Regions from separate parts of the Cryobacterium lyxosi genome, predicted to be linked through region 2. Evidence: riboswitches for the same ligand, from Rfam matches in the RefSeq annotation. Region 2 holds a riboswitch; each other region holds the start of a gene.
What was found. A riboswitch is a leader RNA that binds a small molecule or an ion and turns the genes downstream of it on or off. The one in region 2 is predicted to bind thiamine pyrophosphate.
Positions count from the first base shown of each region.

Region 1 (5,681 bases), on a different contig from region 2:
ATCACGTCGAAATCTGCCACGGTGGCCCGCGCCAAGTGCACCTTCTGCTGAAGATGGCCGCTCCTCAACTCGACGGCTCCCCGTGGACCGTCGTAACCGACCCCCTCCGATACCGCGGTCAGGCAGTACACGTCGAGGCACTGCGCGGCACGAATCAGGCTCGCCAAAACGGTGATGCCCTCGTAGCAGGACTCAGCTTGGTTGTTTAGCGGAGGCGCATCCGCTCCAAAGTTGTCGGTGTACTCGCCGACGAGATCGAGCGAGCCTGCCGTTGACAGCGAGCGAAAATAGCCAGCGGAGACGTACATCTCGTCGATCGCACCGGGGCCGGACGCGATCAGCATGTTCTCCTCCATGAGCGGTGAAAAGCGGATGACGCGGTGCTGCATGTGTTCGCGTGCGAAGGCGCGATTGAAAGCAACGGCATCTTGCCCGACCAGGAACATGAGCACACCGTCTGCTCCGGAACGGATGAGCCGCCTGACCAGGGGTGCGAAGTCCTCCGTGCCCAATTGAACGAACTGCGAGCCGACCACCTGCAAGCCCAGCGCCCTCGCGTAGCTCATCGCCGCGGTCGCCGAACGACGCGGCCACACATAGTCATCACCCACGATGAACCAGCTGCGCACTCCGAGCTGATCGCGCAGCCAGGACAGGGCGGGCGCGATCTGCATCGGGGGAGTCTCTCCCGAGCAGAAGACTCCGGGATGACGCTCCCCGCCCTCGTACAAGGAGGTGTAGACGTACGGGATACGGCCCGCCATAACCGGAACGAGATGACTTCTCACGGATGAGATGTGCCAGCCCGTCAGCGCTTGGATACGCCCACGATCGATCAGCTTCGCCACGGTCTGGGCGATCTCGGGGGGCGGCGCCCCCGCATCGATGGTCTCGATCTCCACTCGACGGCCGAGCAGCCCCGTCTTGTTCAGCTTGGAAACGCACAATTCGGCTATGGCCTCGCACGACGGCCCGAATATTCCAGCCGGCCCTTGCAGAGGAACGGCCAACCCGATTCGTATCGTGTCATCGAGGACCGGAGCGCTGTGTCGGTGTCGGCGCTTATACTTTGCCAAGAGAACACCCTTGTTCGCGTGCAAATGAATAACTTCGACTAGGTCTTGAGTAAAAAGTATCCTATTGAACGGTGTTCGTTCCGGTTGGAAAGGAAGAAAGTGCAAGCGTCACCCTCCGACGGCGCGACTCTACCCGTGGACGGACCGAACATCCAGCTTGTTTCTCAAGCAAACCAGCTGTTTACGGGGCACATTGAACGTCGACTTCGAGGACACGGGATTAGCCTCGACCAGTGGCGCGTGCTGTCATATCTCTTCGACCACACGGCTTCGCCGATGGCCGAATTGGCGGCGGCGACGAATATCACGGGGCCAACGCTGACGCGAGTGGTCGATCAACTTATCGAGATGGCGCTCTGCTATCGCAACGTCGACTCCGCGGATCGCCGCCGAGTACTGGCTTATCTCTCCAAGCGGGGACGCTCCGTCGTACGAGAGCTGCTTCCTCTGATCCATGAGGCGGAGGCCGAGGTGACCTCCCATCTGTCACCGAAGGAGAACCGAGAGCTCATCCGCCTGCTGGCGCACCTCGTCGGGGGCACCGCCCAGAACCGCCCAACTATTTAGGGATGCCCTCTCACTAGCTTCCGCCATCCCAAACTTTCGCCGCAAAATCACAGCGGGACTGAACAAGGGCGAGGCCCGAAAGACGTAGCCCAGGCTATGTTCTTCGACCGCTTCGGAGAGATCCGCGACCGGTCCTTCGAGGAAAAGCACTGTCGACAAAGTCGACCAGCGCGGCAGTTGATGAGTTCAGGCTTGGGACGCGAATTTGCCGGTACCGGCGGTTGCGTATACTCGGTCCCAGCGACACGGGGTGCCGACTGGATGACGGTCGGCTGAGATGACACCCGTTGAACCTGATCTAGTTCGAACTAGCGAAGGGATGTCACGGAGAATTTCGTGTACCAGAGTGGTGCCGAATCTCGTCCTTTCGCCTTACCTAAGGTGAAGAAAATCATGCAAATAGCAGAACAGATTGTCCTGGTCACCGGCGGTGCACGCGGCTTGGGTACAAGCATCGTGCACGCTTTCGCGGCTCAGGGCGCCCGGGTGGTCATTAACTATCGCAACAGCGCCGCAGCGGCGGAGACCCTGGCTGCCAGCTACGGCCCTGAACACGCTTTTGCTGTGCGGGCCGACGTCACCGACCGAGCCCAGGTCGCGGCAATATTCACGCAGGCTCAGGCACATTTCGGGGCCCCCGTGACGACGGTGGTCAATAACGCGTTGGCCGATTTCCAATTCAACGGCGATGCCCGCTCCGGCGCTGCCGACATCAGTTGGGACGAGTTTGAGGCGCAGTTCTCTGGCAGTGTCCGCGGTGCCCTGAACACGACCCAGCAGGCGCTGGCCGGCATGCGCGAGGCCGGGTTTGGCCGCATTATCAACATCGGCACGAACCTATTCCAAAACCCGGTGGTGCCGTACCACGACTACACGGCCTCCAAGGCCGCACTGCTCTCGTTGACCCGCACCCTTGCCTCAGACCTTGGCCCGCACAACATCGCGGTGAACATGGTCTCCGGGGGGCTGTTGCGCACCACGGATGCCAGCGCAGCCACCCCCGAGGACGTGTTCGACTTCATTGCCGCGTCCACCCCGCTGCGCAGGGTGACAACCCCCGACGAATTTGCCGATGCGGTACTTTTTTTTGCTTCCCCCTGGGCGCGGTCGGTCACCGGGCAGAACCTGGTGGTCGACGGCGGCCTGGTGATGAACTAGGGGCGCGCCGCTCATGTCAGCTCCGCGCCAGCTTCACTTCAATGCATTCCTCATGGGTTGTGGCCACCACGGTGCCGCTTGGCGGCGGCCGCAGTCGCCCGCCGACCAGTTGGGAGACATCAGTTTCTATGAACGGCTCGCCCAAAGCGCTGAACGTGGGTTCTTTGACGCCGTGTTCTTCGCCGACGGGCATGCCGTCGGTGATGTGAGTACCGGCCCGCGGTGGTTTCTTGAGCCGTTGACCGCGATGGCCGCGATGGCGCGGGCGACGAGCCGCATCGGGCTGGTCAGCACCGTCTCGGCATCCTTTTACACGCCCTTCCACGCGGCGCGCATGCTTGCATCGTTGGATCACATCAGTAAGGGGCGCATCGGCTGGAACGTGGTAACCTCCATGTTTGACGCCGAAGCCCGCAACCATGGGATGGACGTGCTGCCCTCCCATGATCAGCGCTACAGCCGGGCAGCGGAGTTCATCGAGGTGGCACTGAAATTGTGGGATTCGTGGGAGGACGATGCTTTGGTCCTGGACCGCGGAGGTGTTTATGCTGACCCGACCCGGGTGCGAGCGATCGGCCACTCCGGCGAACACTTCCGGGTGGACGGTCCGCTGACGGTGCCGCGCCCGCCGCAAGGTCGACCGGTATTGTTCCAGGCTGGCGCTTCCGACCCTGGCCGGGCGCTGGCCGCCCGTTATGCCGAAGGAATCTATGCGGTGGCCTATGACCTCGCCAGCGCGCAGGAGTATTACCAAGATGTGAAGAGGCGCATTACCGAAGCCGGCCGCGATCCGGATGCGGTGTTGATCATGCCCGGACTCGTCACTTATGTCGGGTCCACACAAGCGCAGGCGCAGGCGAAGCAGGCGGAGGTCGACGCCCTCCTACCGACCGAGCAGTCGCTCGCGCAGCTGAGAACGTTCGTGCAACAGGATTGCAGTAACTGGGACTTGGATGCGCCGGTGCCGCCGCTGCCGCCGCTGGCAGGCTTCACCGGGCCTCAGGGCCGGTATGCGACCATCCTACGAATTATCCAGGCTGAGCAGCCCACGGTCAGGCAGTTACTGGGCCGGCTTGCCGCCGGCGGTGGGCATTGCACCATGGTCGGAACGCCGGAGCAGATCGCCGACCAAATCGAGTTGTGGTTTCATTCCGGTGCCGCAGACGGCTTCAATGTCATGCCGCCGCTGCTGCCGGAATCCTTGGACGAGTTCGTGGACCGGGTGATCCCTGTGTTGCAACGGCGCGGTCTGTTCCGCACCCGCTACACCGCCGATACCTTGCGTGGGCATCTGGGGCTACAACGCCCCACGGTCGGCGCTGACGCTTAGGGTGCACTGGACGAGCGGGTTTCCTCGTGCAGGGTCGCCAGGAGTGTGCGTTCGTATCCGGCGAACTCTGCTGAGGTGGTCATCGACAGCGCGCGCGGCCGTGGCAGGTCGATGGTCAGGTTCAGCCGCACGGATGCCGGCCGCGCACTGAGAACGACCACCCGGTCGGCGAGGTAGATGGCCTCACGGATGTCGTGGGTGATCAGCACCGCAGTCCAGGCGTTTTGGGACCACACCCCCTGCAACCAGGACTGCATGTCCGTGCGGGTGAGGGAGTCCAGAGCCCCGAAGGGTTCGTCCAGCAGCAGGACATCTCTGCCCTGCACCACGGTGCGCAGCAAGGCCGCGCGCTGGCGCATGCCCCCGGAGAGTTCGAAAGGATGTGCATCTTCAAAACCAGACAGGCCGAAGGCTGGAAAGAGACTGGCCGCCCGTGCTCGGGCGATCTTCTTTGTTTCCCCCGCAACCTCGAGGCCGAGGGATGTGTTCTCCAGAATGCTGCGCCAGGGGAACAACAAATCTTTCTGCGGCATATAGGCGAAGTGTTCATGTTGACCGGTGACGACATCCCCGTCGACGAGGATCTCGCCGGAACTGGCCGTCTCCAGGCCGGCCATGATGTTGAACATGGTGCTCTTGCCGCATCCGCTCGGACCGATCACGGCAACGAATTCACCCGGCTGCGCCGAGAAGGCGACGTCGTCGAGGACCGACCGTACCTGCCCGTGGCCGAGCGGAAACGACTTGCATATTCCGCGCAATTCGATCTTCGGGGGCGTTGCCTCAACCATGCCGGCTCCTGCGTTCCTTCGAGTGCCAAGGGATGATCGCCCGTTCGGCGACATAGGTCAACAGAAACAGGCACACGCTCACGAACGCGGTCACCGCAACGGCCGCCAACACAAGATCGGTGCGAAACGAGTTCTTCATCATCGCCATATAAATGCCCAGGCCTCGCTCGGCGCCGACATACTCGGCAAAAATGGCACCGGTGACGGCGTAGGCGATTCCGATTCGGAGGGCTGTGAAGAACGAGGGAAGCGCCGACGGAAGACGCACGTACACGAACTGCTTCCACCGGTTGGCCCCCATGCTGCGCAGCAGATTGATCGCGTCTCGATCGGTGCGGTTGAAACCGTCAATCAGTCCGACCGTGACCGGAAAGAATGTCACCAGGGCGATGACGATGACTTTGGGCAGCATTCCGAACCCGAACCAGATAACCATCAGCGGCGCGATCGCGATGATGGGTATGGCTTGGGATGCCACCAGCAGTGGTACCAGCGCTCGCCGTAGCCCGGGCGAAAAATCGATCAGGATCGCCAGCGTCCAAGCGACGGTCAGGGAGACGGCGAAGCCGAGAAACGTTTCTTGCAGGGTAGGGAGCGTATTCTCCCAGATCGCGGTGCGGGCCTCCCAGCCCTGCTGAAGAATGCGCTGCGGGGAGGGCAAAATCGCCGGTTGCACTCCACCGACCGTTACCGCCACCTGCCAGGTGATCACGAGCGCGGCGAGGATCGCGGCAGGAGGCGCGAGCGCCGAGAGTACCC
Region 1 covers NZ_SOGT01000015.1:252,640-258,320, forward strand. Annotated here, with positions in the region: gene E3T27_RS14675 (substrate-binding domain-containing protein) at 1-1,076, opposite strand, end outside; gene E3T27_RS16660 (MarR family winged helix-turn-helix transcriptional regulator) at 1,212-1,643, shown strand; partial or broken gene E3T27_RS17405 (Tn3 family transposase) at 1,681-1,805, shown strand; TPP riboswitch at 1,880-1,980, shown strand; gene E3T27_RS14685 (3-oxoacyl-ACP reductase) at 2,037-2,801, shown strand; gene E3T27_RS14690 (LLM class flavin-dependent oxidoreductase) at 2,815-4,131, shown strand; gene E3T27_RS14695 (ABC transporter ATP-binding protein) at 4,128-4,922, opposite strand; gene E3T27_RS14700 (ABC transporter permease) at 4,915-5,681, opposite strand, start outside.
Region 1: linked by a shared signal. The riboswitch ahead of E3T27_RS14685 (3-oxoacyl-ACP reductase) and the one ahead of thiD (bifunctional hydroxymethylpyrimidine kinase/phosphomethylpyrimidine kinase) in region 2 are both predicted to bind thiamine pyrophosphate.

Region 2 (5,681 bases):
GGCCAGGATTTCACCCCGTTCAGCATCGGCCAGCATTGGGGCAAGCCCTGGGGCACGACGTGGTTCCACATCACAGGTATGGTTCCCTCCGACTGGTCTCGGTTTCACGACCTCCACACGCGCACGGAAGTCATCGTGGACCTCGGTTTTCTGTCTGGCCAGGCCGGGTTCCAGGCGGAAGGTCTGGTCTTCACCGCGCAGGGGCACATCGTGAAAGCGGTGGAGCCGTTCAATAACTATGTGCCGCTGATCGCCCAGCCGGGAGAGCAGGTTGATATCTACATTGAAGCCGCGTCCAACCCCGACGTGGGAAGTGACTGGGGCTTTCAGCCGACACTCGTGGGTGACAAGGCTACGGCGGGTATCGAACCGATCTACCGCCTGCGCCGCATGGACGTTGCTTTGCTCGACACCCAAGTGTGGAAACTGGACCAAGACGTGTGGACACTGTTTGGACTCATGGAACAGCTGAGCCCTGACCTACCGCGTACCGCTGAGATTCTTCGGGCGCTGGAAAAAATGACCGACCAAATGGACCCCGAGGATGTGAGCGGCACGGCATCCCTCGGCCGCGCTTTACTGGCGCCCCTTCTGGCGCAACCCGCCTACGCCAGCGCCCACCGAGTCATCGCTGTCGGGCACGCCCACATCGACTCGGCCTGGCTCTGGCCGGTGCGTGAAACCATTCGCAAGTGTGCGCGCACGTTTTCAAACGTGTTGCACCTGATGGATGAAGACCCCGACTTCATCTTCGCCTGTTCGTCGGCGCAACAGTATTCATGGATGAAGCAGCACTATCCGGAACTGTTTGAACGCATCCGGACGCGCGCACTCGAGGGCCGCTTCGTTCCGGTGGGCGGTATGTGGGTCGAATCCGACACCAACATGCCCAGCGGGGAATCGCTGGCTCGGCAGCTGCTCGTGGGCAAGGCTTTCTTCATGCAGGATTTCGGCATCGAACCCCTCGAAATCTGGCTGCCGGACTCGTTTGGATACACGGCGGCATTCCCACAAATCGTGACCGCGGCGGGATCGAAATACTTCCTCACCCAAAAAATCAGTTGGAACGAAACCAACACCATGCCTCACCACACCTTCGCTTGGGAGGGAATTGACGGCACCCAGGTCTTCACCCACTTTCCACCGGTGGATACCTATAACTCGCTGTTATCGGGGGAAGAATTGGCCCGGGCTCAACGCCAATACTCCGAGAAGGGTGCGTCAAACGTGTCGCTGGTACCGTTCGGTTTTGGAGACGGTGGCGGTGGGCCCAATCGGGAGATGCTCGCAGCGGCGGAGCGTACGCGTTCGCTCGAGGGTTCACCGACCGTGCGTATGGCCAGCCCGCGGGCGTTCTTCGAGGAGGCGGAGGCCACGTATGCCAACCCGCCCGTGTGGTCGGGGGAGCTCTACCTGGAATTTCACCGTGGTACCTACACATCGCAGTCCAGGACCAAATCCGGAAACCGTCGCAGCGAGCACCTGCTTCGGGAGGCCGAGCTCTGGGCATCAACGGCGTACTTTTATATGGGCGCTGACTATCCCTACGAACGACTGGCTGCTGCCTGGCAGACCGTGTTGCTCAATCAATTTCACGATATTCTGCCCGGAAGCTCTATCGCGTGGGTGCATCAGGTTGCCGAAGCGGCCTACGAGACCGTGCGAATCGATCTCGAAGACCTGATCGCGACATCCGTGGCGGCGCTCACCTCCTCGGCGCAAACGGATGCGACGCCGGTGAGCTTCAATGCGTCACCGTTCCCGGTAGCGGGAGTGCCTGCCCTGTCTGCTGCGCCGCGGATACCAACCGGAGCCGTGCGCCTTCATCAGGCCGATGGGGCGTTCGTGCTCGAGAACGACGTCGTGCGGGCATCCATCGATGCACGTGGGCTCCTCATTTCCTTGGTAGACCGCGTGAGCGGAAGAGAAGCCGTGCCCGCGGGGCAAGCGGGCAATGTGCTCCAACTTTTTCGGGATACCCCGACGCAGTGGGACGCGTGGGACATCGACGAGCACTACGACCGAAACGGCGTGGAACTTCTGGAAGCAGAAGAAGTCAAGGTGCTCGTGCAGAGTGCAGGGCTGGTCACGGTGCGCGTGACGCGGCGCTTCGGGGGGTCATCCGTTCAGCAGGATCTGACCGTACTCGGTGACCAGCCGAGCCTGGACATCGTGACGACGGTTGACTGGCATGAGCGTCAAAAATTGTTGAAGTTGGCTTTTCCGCTCGACGTGCACGCTGACCGCGCTGCGTCTGAAATACAGTTTGGCCACATTTATCGGCCGACCCACGTCAACACGTCCTGGGATGCTGCTCGCTTCGAGACCTGCGCACACCGGTGGGTTTTCGTCGGGGAGCCGGGCTTCGGGATTGCGATTGCCAACGACTCAACCTATGGGCATGACATCAGCCGCACTACTCGAGTCGGGGGAGGGACGACCACGACTGTGCGGGAGTCACTGCTGCGTGCGCCGACGTTCCCTGACCCAACTGCGGATCAAGGAGTGCACACGCTTCGCACCTCGATAAGTCTGACGCCAGACGTACTCGGAGCTGCGGCGCAGGGCTACCGGATCAACCTGCCGCTGCGCGATGTGGTCGGCGCGGCCGTAGCGCCCGTAGTCGTGAGCGAGTGCCCATCGATCGTGGTCGAAGCCGTAAAACTGGCCGAAGATCGTTCCGGTGACCTTATCGTGCGACTGTACGAGGCGAGCGGTTCGCGCTCCACGGGCACTGTCAGCTTCGGCTTCACTGTCTCAGAAATCGTCGAGACCGATCTGCTCGAACGCACTGTCGCCCCTGTAGCAGTGCAGTCGACAACCGATGCTGGTGGTCGATTGGTGCTGCGCGCTTTCCAGATCATCACCCTGCGAGTTGCCCGTTCTGCCGCAGAGGGCGAGGGGAGCCTGCGCCACCATTCGTAGGCAGGCTCCCATCGTTGGCGTGACTATCTGCGAAATACTTTGTGCAGCCAGTCGTTGAGCGGTCGCAGAGCCGGCGGCGCATAGGCGTGCTCCAGGGTGACCGCGTGCGCGGTTGTGCGCTGAATGCGCGCGCGTATAGGGTGATCCTTGACACGGGGTGCCGCACATAGTGTGCGTGCTGAGATCAATACCCGTCGAACCTGTCTAGTTAGTACTAGCGAAGGAATGTCACGGATGACTGATCAAACCTCCCAGCTCGCGCTGCGGCAAACGCCTCGAATTCTCAGTATCGCCGGAACCGATCCGACCGGCGGCGCCGGGATTCAAGCCGACCTGAAGAGCATTGCGGCCAACGGCGGCTACGGCATGGCGGTCATCAGTGCTCTGGTCGCGCAGAATACGCGCGGGGTGCGCTCGGTGCACACCCCGCCGGTGGCTTTTCTGCGCGCACAATTGAACGCCGTGAGCGACGATGTAACCATCGATGCCGTCAAGATCGGCATGCTCGCGCAACTCGACGTCATTACCGAGGTGCGCTCCTGGCTCATGGAGTGTCGACCGCCCGTGGTGGTGCTCGACCCGGTGATGGTGGCAACGAGTGGCGACCGGCTACTTGACCGCTCAGCCGAGCAAGCGCTGCGCGACCTGATCCCTCAGGTCGATCTCGTCACGCCCAACGTTCCCGAGCTGGCTGTTCTGCTCGGGGAGCACCCGGCGGCCACCTGGGCGGAGGCCCTGGAGCAGGGCGGAAGGTTGTCTGCTCGCACCGGTGTCACCGTGCTGGTCAAGGGCGGCCATCTCAACGAAACCAGCTGCCCGGATGCCCTGGTCAACACCCAGGGGTTACTGTCGCACAGCGTGGTCGAGGTCGCGTTGCCACGTATCCGCACCAGGAACACGCACGGCACCGGATGCTCGCTCTCCTCGGCCATGGCCACGGTGCAGGCGAGAACCGGTGACTGGGCGCAGTCCCTCGTCGAGGTCAAAGACTGGCTCCAGGACGCCCTGGCCCACGCCGACGACCTCGAGGTCGGCCAGGGAAATGGCCCGATTCACCACTTTCATCAGCTGTTCGCCCGTGCAACAGCAGTATCCACTCTGACTGCAGGCGTGCGATGAACGCGGTACGGTCGGTGGGACTAGCCGAGTGGCGGGAGGCTGGCGAGCAGACGCTGAGCGGCATCCGTCGGGTCGTCGGCGTCGGTGATCGCGCGCACCACCACTACCCGGGTGGCGCCGGCGTCGACGACTTGGGCGATGTTGCCGAGGTCGATGCCGCCGATGGCGAACCAGGGGCGCAGGCTGCCGACGGTGGCGCTCTGCGCGGCCGCATAGCGCAGCAGGTCGGTTCCGACCGCTGCGCGGCCGGGTTTCGTTGGCGTAGCCCAGACCGGACCGACACAAAAATAGTCGAGGTTCTCGGCGGTGACGGCGGCATCCACCTGCTCGATGGTGTGGGTGGACAGGCCGATCCGCGCAGCCGTGCCGAGCAGTGTGCGGGCGGCAGGCAGCGGCAGGTCAGTCTGGCCGACATGAAAAACCGGTGCGCCGGAGAGGCCGGCGATATCCGCTCGGTCGTTGACCGCCCAGAGCCGGGCGTGACGGTCGGCGACCGTGTGCAGAACCTCGAGATAGTGAAGTTCCTCGGCCGCGTCGATGTTCTTATCGCGCAGTTGGATGATGTCGACCCCGCCGGCGAAGGCGGCATCCACGAAGTCGGCGAAATCGCCGCGATCTTTTCTGGCATCGGTGCAGAGATACAGCCGGGCGGTGATGGGGTCCATGCGACCAACCCTAAGGGGCGCTGCCGTGGCATCGGTGCACACCATGAGTGAGCGGGAAGCGCAGCGAACAGTTGATGTTGCCGTCATTGGCGGCGGCGTCATCGGGCTCGGCATCGCCTGGACGCTGGCGCATTCCGGCCGTAGCGTGGTCGTCATCGACCCCGACCCGGCCGGCGGTGCCACCTTCGCTGCAGCCGGAATGCTCGCCGCGGTGAGCGAACTGCACTATCGGGAAGAGGCATTGCTTGATCTCATGCTCGCGTCCTCGAAGTTGTATCCCGACTTCATCGACTCGCTCGGAACCGATAGCGACGCTACCGGATACCAGCGAACGACAACGCTGAACGTGGGCGCGGACGCGGCCGACCGGCAAGCCCTCGCCGACCTGCGTGCTGTGCAGGTGGCCAATGGATTGGGTGTCGAGCCCCTCACCGTGCGCGAAGCGCGGGTGCTTGAACCGCTGCTGAGCCCCCAGGTCTCCGGCGCTTTTTTGGTGGAACAAGATCACCAGGTCGACCCGCGACGGCTCACCGAGCGCATCCAGCTCGCGCTCGCCGCCCTCGCGCCCAACGGCCAGGACGCCGTGATTCGGGTGCGTGCGCGTGGATTACTGCACGCCGATGCAACGGATGCCTCCTCGCGCGTTACCGGCGTCGCCCTGGCTGACGGCAGCTCGATCCAAGCCGATGAGGTGGTCGTGGCCAATGGACTCTGGGCGGGCGGGTTGGACGGGCTCCCCGAGCACCTGCGCCTGCCGCTTCGCCCGGTGTACGGGGACGTACTTCGATTGCGGGTGCCCGAGCACCTTCGGCCGCTGCTCACCTGCACGGTGCGCGGGTTGGTGCACGGGGTGCCGGTCTACCTGGTTCCGCGCACCGACGGAACGCTCGTGATCGGAGCCACCCAGCGCGAAGACGGCTCGGGCGTGGTCTCGGCCGGCGGCGTATACCAGCTGTTGCGTGATGCACAGGC
Region 2 covers NZ_SOGT01000008.1:224,293-229,973, reverse strand. Annotated here, with positions in the region: gene E3T27_RS07295 (alpha-mannosidase) at 1-2,925, shown strand, start outside; TPP riboswitch at 3,069-3,168, shown strand; partial or broken gene thiD (bifunctional hydroxymethylpyrimidine kinase/phosphomethylpyrimidine kinase) at 3,151-3,996, shown strand; gene thiE (thiamine phosphate synthase) at 4,065-4,709, opposite strand; gene thiO (glycine oxidase ThiO) at 4,753-5,681, shown strand, end outside.

Region 3 (5,681 bases), on a different contig from region 2:
ACTGCTCGGCAGCAATATCGGCTCACCGAGGCGCGGCGCGCTGCGCACTCGTTTTTTGGCGCTGCTCGCTCGACGGTTCGGGTCGGTGTTCGTGCTCGCCCTCGCTCAACGGGCCGAGGGCCGCTCGCCCTACAACGCGGATGCGGACGCGACCAACGCCATGGCCGCTGATGAGACCGTGCACGAAGAGGTCGTGCGTGGCCTCGCCGCCCGAGGCCGCAAACGCCTGTCGGGTACCTTTCGGGCCGCCGTGTTCGGTGTCAACGACGGGCTGGTGAGCAACCTCGCCCTCGTGCTTGGCATCGGGGCGACCGGGGTCCCGGCCGCGACGATTCTGTTCACCGGCATCGCCGGACTCCTGGCCGGGGCGCTCTCGATGGGTGCCGGCGAGTACGTCTCGGTGCGCTCCCAGCGAGAACTGCTCGAAGCTTCCACCCCCGCCGCGCCGGCCAAGAGCGTGCTCTCCCACCTGGATCTCGCTGCAAACGAGCTGACCCTTGTCTACCGGGCCCGGGGCATGTCCGAAGACGAGGCGGAGGCGCACGCCCGCGGGGTACTCGCTACCGCCTACGCGGCGACCGGACCGATCTCGGCGGTCAGCCCGCAGGCCCCCACGCATGACGAGCACGAGGCCATCGGCACCGGAACCGGAGCGGCCCTGTCGAGTTTCTGCTTCTTCGCCTCGGGCGCGCTGCTGCCGGTACTGCCCTACCTGTTCGGCATGAGCGGCTACGCGGCTATCATCGTCGCCACGATTCTTGTGGGCGTCGCCCTGTTGGCCACCGGCGCAGTCGTCGGCCTGCTCTCTGGCGGTCCGCCGCTGAAGCGTGCGCTGCGACAACTCGTGATCGGCCTGGGCGCGGCCGCGGTCACCTACCTGCTCGGGCTGGTTTTCGGCACGACGCTCGGCTAGCTGCCCGATAAAACGTGTCGTCCCGTCGCATAACTCCTGCAGATTGCGTGACGTGATTCACGGCTCCCGCGAAAAGACGCGGTCCCGACATCTTCCCGCAGTGATTTGCAGGAGTTATGCCGTGGAATTGTATTTTCCCTCTGTCAGTAGTGCATATGAGCCGGATCGGGTTAGGGTTTTTCGGTGGGCAGACAGGATGGCAGCGGGCGGCAGATTTCGGCGGACGACGTCGACGACCGTTCGGCGACGGTGCTGCACGTTGATCTGGACGCGTTCTTTGTTTCGGTCGAGTTGCTCTCTCACCCTGAATTCGCGCATCTGCCGGTGATCGTCGGCCACCGCGGCGGCCGTTCGGTCGTCACGGCGGCCAACTACATCGCTCGAAAATACGGTGTGAACTCGGCCATGCCCATGTCGCTCGCGTTGCGCCAGTGCCCGAACGCGATCGTACTCGAGCCGCACATGGGACAGTATCGAGACTTTTCCACCCGAGTGATGAGTATCTTCGACGACGTCACGCCACTGGTGGAACGGCTGGGCATCGACGAAGCGTTTCTTGACGTTGCCGGCGCGACTAATTTGTTCGGTTCACCGGCTGTGATCGGCGAACTCATTCGCGCCCGCGTGTTCGCCGAAACCGGCCTCGTCTGCTCCGTCGGCGCGGCGTCGACCAAGTTCGTCGCCAAACTTGCCTCCGGCCTGGCCAAACCCAACGGTCTGCTCGTCGTGCCGGCCGACAAGACGGTGGAGTTTCTGCATCCGCTGCCCGTGACCGCACTCTGGGGCGTGGGGTCCGCTACTGAGCAGATGCTGACGCGCCTCGGCCTGAAACTCATCGGCGATATTGCCCGCACGCCCTTGGACGTGCTGAAAAAAACACTGGGGGAGGCCTCCGGTGTGAAGCTGTTCGAGCTGTCCTGGGGGCGTGACCCACGCTCGGTAACGGTCGAGCGGGAAGAGAAGAGCGTCGGCCACGAGGTGACCTTTGAACACGACGTGACCGATATCGACCGACTGCACAGTGAGTTGCTGCGGCAGTGCGACCTTGTAGCGGCACGGCTGCGGCGCAGCGATCTCGTGGCACGGCGCGTGGCACTCAAGCTGCGCTACACAGACTTCAGTACCGTTACCCGGTCGCGCACCCTCGCTGAACCGAGCAATGTCGGCCGGCGAATCTATGAGGAAGCAGTCGCTGCCTTCGACCTGCTGGCCGCGTCGGGTATTCGGGTGCGACTGATCGGGGTGCGGGCCGAGCAGCTCGGTCCAGCGTCGGGATCGGTTGGCTTATGGGATCCCGACGAGGACTGGCGCGGGGCCGAGCTGGCAGTCGATTCCGTGACCGAGCGATTCGGGGCGGGAACAGTGCGTTCGGCCTCCTTCTTCAAGCCTCGCCCATAAGGCACGAGTCGGCTACCCTGTTGGAATGACCAGCCTCCCGGAAAAACTCGCAGAAACCTTCCGTTCCGCCGGTGTGAAATCGGCTTACGGTGATCCCGTGCAAATTGACGGCGTCACCCTCATACCGGTGGCGCTCAGCTATTACGGTTTCGGTGGCGGTGATGCCGGCGAAGGCGGTGCTGTCGGATCCGGTGGGGGCGGCGGTGGCGTATCGCTGCCGATCGGTGCCTATGTCAAGTCGGGCGGCACCGCTCGGTTTGAGCCGAACGTCATCGCCCTGCTCGCCGTCGGTGTGCCATTCCTTCTGGTCGCCGGGCGCGCCCTGGCCCGAATAATCCGAGCCCTCAAGAAGTAGCTTTGCTCTCTAGGCGGGGCCCGGGCCGCTGGCCCAGTCTATAAACTCAGCCCGGTTCCCCCATTTGGGCCCGGGCGCGCGCGGCGGGGGCGACGAGCAGAACGGATACGGCGGGGCCGGCGCGGCCGGCGCGCGAACCGACGGCGCGCCCACCGAGGCACCCTGGGCCGCAGCCAGGACGGAAAGTGCCACGGGCCGCTCACCGGCAATCCCTGGGCGATACGCCGACGCCGCATCAGGAACCGACGCATCAGCAGGAGATACAGCGCCGCCAACACGAGCAGGATGCTGATACTCATGTCGTGATTCCCATGCCGCAAGTCTAGGCGGGGCGCTAGAATTGGCGGTATCACGGGAGTCCGGTACACCGGGCTGAGAGGAAGCTGACCAAGCTTCGACCGTCGAACCTGATCTGGATCATGCCAGCGCAGGGAGGCTTCTCGATCCCGTGCCCTGTATTCACCTACGGAAAGGGCACGAACAGTGCACGCTACAACGTCTTCACTCCGTCAGTCCACTCGCCAGGCTTCGAGGGCGAAGAAGCCCCGCAACTTTCGCTGGCGCGTGGTCGACATCGTCGTCGCGAGTGTCATCGGCGTTGCGAGCGGCGTCATCTTCTGGGCCTGGGGCCTGGCCTGGTCCCCGCTCAGTGCGATCCTCGCGTTCACGCCCGGCCTCGAGGGTCTCCTCGCCGGTGGCTGGCTGTTCGCCGGAGTGCTCGGCGGTCTCATCATCCGAAAGCCCGGCGCAGCCGTGTACACCGAGGTCGTCGCCGCTGTCGTGTCGATGCTGATCGGCACCCAGTGGGGCTTCTCCACGCTCATCTGGGGCGTCGTCGAAGGCCTGGGCGCCGAAATCATCCTCGCGCTGTTCCTCTATAGCAACTGGCGACTCGGTGTCGCCCTTCTCGCTGGCGCGGGCGCCGGCGTGGCAGTAGGTCTGCTCGACACGACCTTCACGAGCTATGCGGCATTGGATTTCGGCTACAGGGTCGTCTATTTCGTATCCGCTGTCGTGTCGGGCACCGTGCTGGCCGGCCTGCTGTCCTGGCTGGCCGTGCGCGGCCTGGCCCGCACCGGTGCGCTGAGCCGGTTTGCTGCCGGTCGGGAAGGGTCGCGAGCACCCTCCGCCGCGATCAGCTAGCGGATGTTGGACACCCCGCCGTTCCCGGCCGGTCACGGCGCGCAGATCCGCGCCGTACAGATTCGAGCCCGCGACTGGGGCTGGCGCCACGCCGGGCGCCACAATCAGGCGGTGTCCGGGCTTGACCTGCAGGTCACGCCCGGCGAGCGGGTTTTGCTGCTCGGTGCCAGCGGTGCAGGCAAGAGTACCCTCATGCACGCGTTGGCCGGAGTGCTCGGCGATGCCGAAGACGGCGACGAGACCGGCAGCCTGCTCATCGACGGTCGCCGCGCGGCCGAGGCGCGCGGGCGGGTCGGACTCGTGCTGCAGGATCCGGACTCCCAGGTCGTGCTGGCCAGGGTCGGAGATGATGTCGCATTCGGCTGCGAGAACCTCGCCGTCCCGCGCGCCGAGATCTGGCCGCGGGTGCGGCAGGCTCTTGCCGAAGTCGGCCTGGACCTGCCCCTCGACCACCCCACCTCGAGCCTGAGCGGCGGGCAGAAGCAACGCCTGGCTCTGGCGGGCGTGCTCGCTATGCGGCCGGGGCTGTTGCTGCTCGACGAACCGACCGCGAACCTCGACCCCACTGGTGTCATCGAGGTGCGCGACGCCGTTGTGCGCTCCCTCGATCATTCCGGGGCCACCTTTGTGGTCATCGAGCATCGGGTCGAGGTCTGGCAGGACGTCGTCGACCGCGTCATCGTGCTCGACCCGGCCGGCGGCGTGCTGGCCGACGGCCCCACCCGCGAAATCCTGTCAAGGCAAGGTGAGCGATTGGCGCAGGCCGGCGTCTGGGTGCCAGCCCTGCCCCCCCGGTTTCCGGCGCGCTCTCCAATCACTTCGGTGCAGACCCTGCTGCGGGCCGAGGGGCTCGCGTTGGGTCGCGTTCCGTTTGGACGGCGTGCGGCATCCGTTGTCGCCGCTGGCATCACCCTCAACCTGCGGGCCGGCACCGCCACCGTTGTGACCGGCCCCAACGGCGCCGGAAAATCTACCCTCGCCCTCACGCTGGCCGGACTGCTGAAGCCGGCCGGGGGAACGCTGCAGGCAAGTGACACGTTTGCGGCCGGTATCGTTTCCGAGCCGCACCGCTGGCGTTCCCAGCAGCTGCTGACCCGCATTGGAACCGTCTTTCAAGACCCGGAACACCAATTCCTGGCCGCGACGGTGCGGGCCGACCTGCAGATCGGCCCGCGCGCCCTCGGGCTCAGCCAGGCCGAACAGACCAGCCGCGTCGACGAGCTGATGCACCGGCTGCGACTCGACCATCTCGCCGACGCCAACCCGTTCACCCTGTCGGGTGGCGAGAAGAGGCGGATGTCCGTCGCCACCGTTCTCGCGACCCGTCCCCGCCTGCTCGTGCTCGATGAGCCGACCTTCGGGCAGGATTCTCGTACCTGGCAGGAACTCGTGACCCTTCTGGCCGAGCTGCTCGATGAGGGCATCGCGCTCGTCGCGGTCACCCACGACGCCCAGTTCGTCAACGCTCTCGCGGACGAGGAATACCGGATTGGTATGCCTGACCCGATCCGGCTCGGGACGGGAGCGCCATGAGTCTGCTGACCCCGACGATCCGCCCGAGCGTCGTCGCCCGACTCAACCCGGTCGCCAAGCTCGCAGTTGCCCTGATCGTGAGCTGTGCGCTGCTGCTCTCGATCGACTGGGTCTCGGCCGGAGTCGCCCTGCTGCTCGAGGCCGGACTTTTGCTCTGGTGCGGCCTGAGCGCCCGACAATTTTGGCTGCGAACGGCACCGGTCTGGATTGCGGCCCCGATGGCTGCCATCACGACGGTGCTCTATGGCGAAGACTCCGGCGCGCTGCTGTGGCAGTTCGGATTCATCTCGGTGACCGAAGGCTCAGCCCAGCTCGGCCTGGCCATCGGGCTGCGGGTGC
Region 3 covers NZ_SOGT01000002.1:8,857-14,537, forward strand. Annotated here, with positions in the region: gene E3T27_RS01010 (VIT1/CCC1 transporter family protein) at 1-913, shown strand, start outside; gene dinB (DNA polymerase IV) at 1,097-2,311, shown strand; gene E3T27_RS01020 (hypothetical protein) at 2,337-2,666, shown strand; TPP riboswitch at 3,008-3,118, shown strand; gene E3T27_RS01025 (ECF transporter S component) at 3,150-3,809, shown strand; gene E3T27_RS01030 (ABC transporter ATP-binding protein) at 3,813-5,342, shown strand; gene E3T27_RS01035 (energy-coupling factor transporter transmembrane component T family protein) at 5,339-5,681, shown strand, end outside.
Region 3: linked by a shared signal. The riboswitch ahead of E3T27_RS01025 (ECF transporter S component) and the one ahead of thiD (bifunctional hydroxymethylpyrimidine kinase/phosphomethylpyrimidine kinase) in region 2 are both predicted to bind thiamine pyrophosphate.